DNA from 2 places in the Curtobacterium sp. C1 genome. Region 1 is predicted to be linked to the other one. Evidence: predicted binding sites of a transcription regulator. Region 1 holds the regulator's gene; the other holds the start of a gene.
What was found. Region 1 encodes HspR, which represses chaperone genes until heat shock. Its sites were predicted from a motif close to AAGTTGAGTCNNNNNGACTCAACTT; they were not measured.

Region 1 (3,398 bases):
CTGCGCGACGAGGAGCCGCGACTTCCCCCGTCCGCGTGAGGCGGTGACCTCGCCGAAGTACCGGCGGAGCACGTCGTTCTGGGACAGCGTCATGTGCTTGGTGACCCCGCCGCACAGCAGCACCACGTCCGGGGCCGCCCACCGCGCGACGGCGCGGGCGAGCTCGTCCAGGCGGTCGTTCGACTTCGAGAGCCGGAGCAGCACGAGCCGGACGTCACGGAAGGCCTGTTCGGCGGTCTCGGCGTGCCGGAAGCCGCGCAGGCCGAAGGTGCCGGCGGCGGCCTGGAGCGCACGGACCCCGACGAGGGAGTCCTGCACCACCCGGACGTCCGAGGCGCCGTGCACCGTGATCAGCCCGAGCGTGAGCACCCCGGCCCGGTCGTCGACGACGGCGACCTCGCCGGGCTGCCGGAGCGCGTCACCGTGCACGTGCGGTGCCTCGTCGAGCAGGAACCGGTCGGTGCCGTCGATCGTCACCAGGTCCGGTCCCCCGTCGTCGGGGTCCCGCCGGAACTGGTCGGCGAAGTCAGACACGCGCATCCGGTCAGCGTACTGAGCGGCCGCTGCGCCCGGCGCTCCGGCCCGTCCGTATATCAGATGTTCATCGGCGCCCGATGTCCCCTATCGTCGAGCCATCGCGGCGATCGGTCCGCGTCTGGTCACGGAACGGGAGGGGCGGGATGTTCGTCCAGGAACAGGCGTTCGGCGCCCGACCCCTGCTCCGGGACCTCGCCCGCGAGCGGCTGCGCGACGAGATCATGGCCGGCGTGCTCGCCCCGGGCACCCTGCTCGACGACGGCGACCTCGCCCGGCGCCTCCGCTGCTCGCGGACGCCCGTCCGTGAGGCGTTGTCGGACCTCGAACTCGCCGGTCTCGTCGAACGCCGGGCCAACCGGTACACCCGCGTCGCCCTGCCCCGCGCCGCCGACATCGTCCCGACGCTGCAGGCGCTCGGTCTGCTCTACGGCGGTCTGGTCCGCGTCTCGGTGCCGCGGCTCGAGGACACCGCACGAACCGCGCTCGGACGACGGATCGGGGCGCTGCTCGACACGGTCCGGCTCGGGGACTGGGACGCCGTGACGGACACGGCAGCGCCCGTCTACCGGAGCTTCATCGAGTCGTGCGACAACCCGGTGCTCTGCTCGGCGCTCCGCGGGTCGATCGACGCCCTGACCTTCCGCCTGCGGCACGAGGACCTGCCGACCGCACTGCCGTGGGACCAGATCGCGAACGGGGTCGTCGCGCTGCGGCTCGCGGTCGAGGGCAACGACGGTCGGCTGGCGGAGCGGGCGCTCTGGTCGATGCACCTGCTGCCGGATCCCGACCGGCCCGCCTGACCTGGGATCCCGGGTCCCAGCGCGCTCAGCGACGCGGCCGTTCTTCGTGGCACGACTGCGGCCGGGGCCGGACCACCACGTGTGTGGCAGCCCGGCCCCGGCCCGTGTCGAGGTGCGTCAGTGCGACGGCACGAGCGAGACCGTCGACCCCACCGGAGGAGACGTGTGATGTTCTGGATGCAGTGATGTGTCAGCCGCGCGGTGGTCGCCAGAGCACCACCTGCGTGTTCCGCTGCGGCCGCATCCCGGCACGCAGCGACACCGCCGCGCCCGTGGTCGTCGCGGCGAACACCCGCGCGCCCGGCCGGTTGATGAGCTGGTCCGCCAGCGCGGTCTCGAGCTCGCTCACCCGCGCGCGGAGCGCCCGGTTCTCGTTCTCCAGCTCGAGCACGCGACGGATGCCCTCGAGCGAGACCCCCTCGGACCCCAGGCGCGCGATCTCCCGCAGCTGCACGACGTCGCGCATCGAGTACCGACGCGAGCCCCCGCGGGTCCGCCCGGGGACGACCAGGCCGAGCCGGTCGTACTGCCGCAGGGTCTGCGGGTGCATCTCGGCGAGCTCCGCCGCCATGGCGATCGCGAAGACGGGCGAGTTCTCGTCCATGTCGGTCACGGCTTGTTCCCTTCCGTCGTCCGCGTGGTCTGGAAACCAGTCTGGAGGCCCGGTGACGGTTCCTGACGGAGCCGCACCGAGCCTCCAGTCCGGTTCGTTGCTGTGGTCGCGCAGCGTCAGCTGCGCGCCTTGGCGAGGAGGTCCTCGCGAGGATCCTCGTCGGGCAGTGCCGCGCGGAGGGCCTCGACGGCCTCGCGCTGCTTGTCCGACAGGTGTGACGGCACCGCGACCTGCACGGTTGCGAGCAGGTCACCGGTCCCGCTCTTCGTCGCGACGCCGCGTCCCTTGACGCGCAGGACGCGACCGGAGGGCGTGCCCGGAGCGACCTTCAGCTTGACGGGGTCGCCGCCGAGCGTCGGGACCTGGATCGTCGCGCCGAGCGCCGCCTCGACGAACGTCACGGGGACGTCCACCCGCAGGTTGAGCCCGTCGCGCTCGAACACCGGGTGCTTCCGGACGGTGACGCTGACGACCAGGTCGCCGGCCTCGCCCCCGTCCGGACTCGGCTCGCCGCGGCCACGCAGACGGATCTTCTGCCCGTCGGCGACACCCGCGGGGATGCGGACGTTCACCGGCCGGCCGTTGCCCTGCGAGAGCTTGACGGTGTCGCCGGCGATCGCGGTCGTGAAGTCGAGCGTCGTCGACGCGGTGACGTCACGGCCCTTGGTCGGACCACCGAAGCCGCGGAAACCGCCGGACGACTGCCCGAAGCCCCCGCCGCCACCGAACATCCCGCCGAGGATGTCCTCGAAGCCACCGGCACCACCGCGACCTCCGCCCTGACCGAAGCGCACGCGCTGCCCGCCCTGTTGGCCGAACATGCCCCCGAACACGTCCTCGAACCCGCCCTGGGCGCCCGGGCCACCCGCCGTGAAGCGGGCGCCCGAGCCCATGGCGCGGACCTGGTCGTACTCGGCGCGCTGCTCCTTGTCGGAGAGCACCGAGTAGGCCTCGCTGATCTCCTTGAAGCGGGACTCGGCCGCGGCGTCCCCCGGGTTGGAGTCCGGGTGGTACTGCCGGGCGAGCTTCCGGTAGGTCTTCTTCAGCTCAGCGTCGCTCGCCGTCTTGTCGACGCCGAGGACCTTGTAGAAGTCCTTGTCGAACCAGTCCTGACTGGCCATCGAGCCCTACCTTCCGTTCCTGGTCGTGCCGAGCCGGCTCAGGCCGGGACCGCGACGGCGACCTTGGCCGCACGCAGGACGCGGTCGCCGAGCTTGTAGCCCGGCTCCACGACGTCCGCGACGGTCTGGTCGGTCGCACCCGGCGTGGGCAGCTGCACGATCGCCTCGTGCACGTTCGGGTCGAAGGTCTCACCCTTCTCGCCGATCTGCACGAGCTTGAACTTCTCGAAGCCACCGCGGATCTTCTGCCCGATGACCTGCATCGGCCCGTCCGTCAGGTCCCCGTGCGCCTCGGCACGGGTCAGGTCGTCCAGGGCCGGGAGCAGG
Region 2 (3,398 bases), 390 kb from region 1:
GCTGCAGTACCAGTTCCAGGCGTGGAACATGCACATCCCGGGCAAGTACCGGGACATGGTGCTCGGCATCGGCGCCGAGGAGATGGGCCACGTCGAGATGCTCGCGACGATGATCGCGCAGCTGCTCGAGAAGAGCCCGCTCGGCATCACCGAGGACGCACTGCAGGACGACCCGACCGTCGCCGCGATCGTCGGCGGGACCGACGTGCAGCACGCGATCGTCGCCGGCGCCGGAGCACGCCCCGTGGACAGCAACGGCAACGCCTGGCAGGGCTCGTACATCACCGCGTCGGGCAACCTGCTCGCGGACTTCACGGCGAACGAGAACGCCGAGATGCAGGGTCGCGTCCACCAGTACCTCAACTTCTCCGACGGCGCCGCGGCCGCGGACGGGCCCTGGGCGAGCGGCCCCTCGTTCGACGGCAAGGGCGAGTACTCGTACCACGACGGCCCGACGTCCTCGGTGCCGATTCCGCCGCCGACGCACCCTGACGTGCGCTTCTACGGCACGACCGAGCTGCCGAACGTGGTCGAGAAGACCGCGGGTCTCGTGCAGGACACGCTCAACAAGGAGTGAGCGTCACGCCGGTCGCGGGGCGCGACCGGCAGACGGACGGGAGGCGCGGTGCCGGCTGGCACCGCGCCTCCCGTCCCGTCACCCACTCAGCCCGGCAGGGTGGTGATGCTCGTCGTGTCGTCCTCGTGTTCCCGCGGCGAGCGGGTGAGGCCGGTGTACGCGCGAGCTGCCGCCCATCCGGCGACGACCGCGACCGTCCCCGCTCCGGCGGCGATCCACGGGAGCAGCCAGGAGCCGGTCCAGGCCTGCGGGGCGAGGAGCCACGCGAGGAAGCTCCCGACGGTGCCGCCGGTGGCTCCGAGGAGTGCCGCGGTGCGACGGTCGAGGGCCGTCGCGGTGAGGGCTGCCGTCAGGACGCCGACGGCGAGGAGCGCGTTGCCGAGTGCTGCCATCGCTGCCGTGCCCTTCCGGTCACTCGCCCCTCGAGCCGACGGCGAGCTGCTGGGCGCCGCCGCCGGTCGACACCTGGATCTTGCGGGGCTTCGCGGACTCCTTGACCGGGATGGTCACGCTCAGGACGCCGTTGTCGTAGGCGGCGCTGATGCGCTCGGCGTCCAGGTGGTCACCGAGCGTGAGCTGCCGCACGAAGGTGCCGGGCTGGCGCTCACGCGTGATCCACTGCGAGCCCTCGGGTGCGCCGAGCGTGCGCTCGGCGCGGATGGTCAGGACGGAACCGTCCACGTCCACGTCCACCGAGCCCGGGTCGATGCCCGGCAGGTCGACGTCGAGGACGTAGTGGTCACCGCTGCGGTAGAGGTCCATGGGCATCGACCGGGGTGCACCGGCGCCGGCTCCGAGCAGGGAGCCTGCGAGTCGGTCGAGCTCGCGGAACGGGTCGAACTGCATCGTCATCGAGATCAACTCCTTCGTGGTCCTCGTTGAGTCCCCTCGACTCAACTGGCGTCCGTTTTAGCACTCTTGCCTCAGGAGTGCCAAAGGATCGCTTCGAGGTTGCTGAGGGTCGCGCGGTGCCGGTCAGGGTGCGGGCGGCGGGGTGATCTCGCGGTGCAGGCGCTCGAGTGCGGGGAGGGCCGCGGCGAGGGCGTGCACGTCCTCCGCGGACAGGTGCCCGAGGGCGTCGACGAGCACCGAGGTCGCAGCGTCGTCGTACGTGCGGAGGCGATCGACCGCGAGCGGGGTCAGGTGCACGGTGGTACGGCGACCGTCGCCCCCGACCAGTCGACGCTCGACGAGTCCGGACTGTTCCATCGCGGACACGAGGTTGCTCACCGTCGAGCGGGCGAGGCCGAGGCGGGTCGCGAGGGCCGAGGGGGCGGCACCGGGAGCGTCCGCGCCCGGAGCCGCAGCGGCTCCGGCAGCCAGGGCGCGGAGCACCTCGACCTGCGCGTCCGGGATGTCGGGCAGGTCCGCCACGGCGCGGGAGGTCCGCAGCAGGGTCCGGCGGAACGGACCGATCCGGTCGCTCAGTCGTCGGGCGATCCGAGCGGTCTCGTCGCCTCTACCCGTCATGCTCGGCAACCTACCAGCAAGTTTTGTTTGCAACAAAACTACTTCGGGAGCACACTCGAGGACATGGACACCACCACCTCGGTCGAGCACCCGGAACCGCCCCAGGACCTCTCCGGCATCGTCGGACACCGGTTCATCTACACGTACGCCAACGGCTGGCAGTACGAGATGTACGTCAAGAACGCCACGACCATCGACTACCGGATCCACACCGGGCACGTCGGTGGCCGGTGGGTGAAGGACCAGACGGTCGACCTCGTCGCCCTCGCGCCGGGCGTCTACAAGGTCTCGTGGAACGAGCCCACCGGCACGAGCGTCGTCGTCAACGTGCTGCCCGAGCAGCGCGTGCTGCACGGCACGATCTTCTTCCCACGCTGGATCGAGCTCGACGGCTCGAAGACCGTCCTGTTCCAGAACGACCACCTGGACGAGATGCAGCGCTACCGCGACGAGGGCCCCACGTACCCGATCTACGTCGTGCCGGAGTTCGCCCACATCACCCGGTTCGAGCACGTCGGCGAGGACGACGAGACCGTCGTCGACACCGCTCCCGGCGACCTGCCGGCCGGCTGGGCGGACCGGACGAACTGATGGGCACCGTGCCGCTGCAGGGGACGGACCCCCGCACCACCCCGACGACCCTGGAGCACCGTGGTCGCACGATCCGCGGCTGGCAGTGGGAACCGCAGGACGGCGCCGCCCCGGACGCCCCCGTCGTCCTCCTCGTGCACGGGTTCAGCGACAGTGCCCTCGGCGGGCACCAGCTGTTCGTGCAGACCGCCCGACACCTCGTCGCCCGCGGCGCCCTCGTCCGGAGCCACGACCGGCTCGGCCAGGGTGCCAGCGACGGCGAGTTCGCGGACATCACCCTCCGTGACGAGGTCGAACAGGTCGTCGCGATGATCCGCGCCGCGGACCGGGGGCAGGGCGTGCACGTCGTGGCGCACAGCCTGGGCGCCGTGGAGTCGGCGCTCGCCGCAGCCCGGGTGCCGGAGGCCGTCCGGACACTGACCCTGTGGTCACCAGCCGGCGTCGTGGTCGACGACATCACCGTGCACGACGCGATCCAGGGGCAGCCCCTCGCCCCGGCGCGCGAGCAGGGGTGGTTCGACTTCGGCGGGATGGTGCTCGGGACGGCGTTCATCGCGGACGTCCGGGACGGGCTCGACGTGTACGGCCCTGCCGCCGGGTACACCGGTCCGGCCGACGTCGTGCACGGCACCGAGGACGCGATCGTCCCGGTGTCGTACGGCCGCCGCTACGCCGAACTCCTGCCGGGGGCGACGCTCACGGTCGTCGACGGTGCGGACCACGGCTGGTCGGCGGTGCCGTTCCGGCAGCGGCTCCTGGC

Region 2: a site for HspR is predicted at 1,453-1,477, ahead of LQK89_RS00160 (Hsp20/alpha crystallin family protein). Genes of this name have one in related genera too.

The regions. Positions count from the first base shown of each region.
Region 1 is NZ_CP088076.1:419,272-422,669, reverse strand. It holds gene LQK89_RS02115 (class I SAM-dependent methyltransferase) at 1-540, opposite strand, end outside; gene LQK89_RS02110 (GntR family transcriptional regulator) at 681-1,337, shown strand; gene LQK89_RS02105 (heat shock protein transcriptional repressor HspR) at 1,528-1,941, opposite strand; gene LQK89_RS02100 (DnaJ C-terminal domain-containing protein) at 2,067-3,071, opposite strand; gene LQK89_RS02095 (nucleotide exchange factor GrpE) at 3,110-3,398, opposite strand, start outside.
Region 2 is NZ_CP088076.1:30,387-33,784, forward strand. It holds partial or broken gene LQK89_RS00150 (manganese catalase family protein) at 1-577, shown strand, start outside; gene LQK89_RS00155 (hypothetical protein) at 664-969, opposite strand; gene LQK89_RS00160 (Hsp20/alpha crystallin family protein) at 989-1,429, opposite strand; gene LQK89_RS00165 (MarR family winged helix-turn-helix transcriptional regulator) at 1,553-2,047, opposite strand; gene LQK89_RS00170 (phenolic acid decarboxylase) at 2,111-2,638, shown strand; gene LQK89_RS00175 (alpha/beta hydrolase) at 2,638-3,398, shown strand, end outside.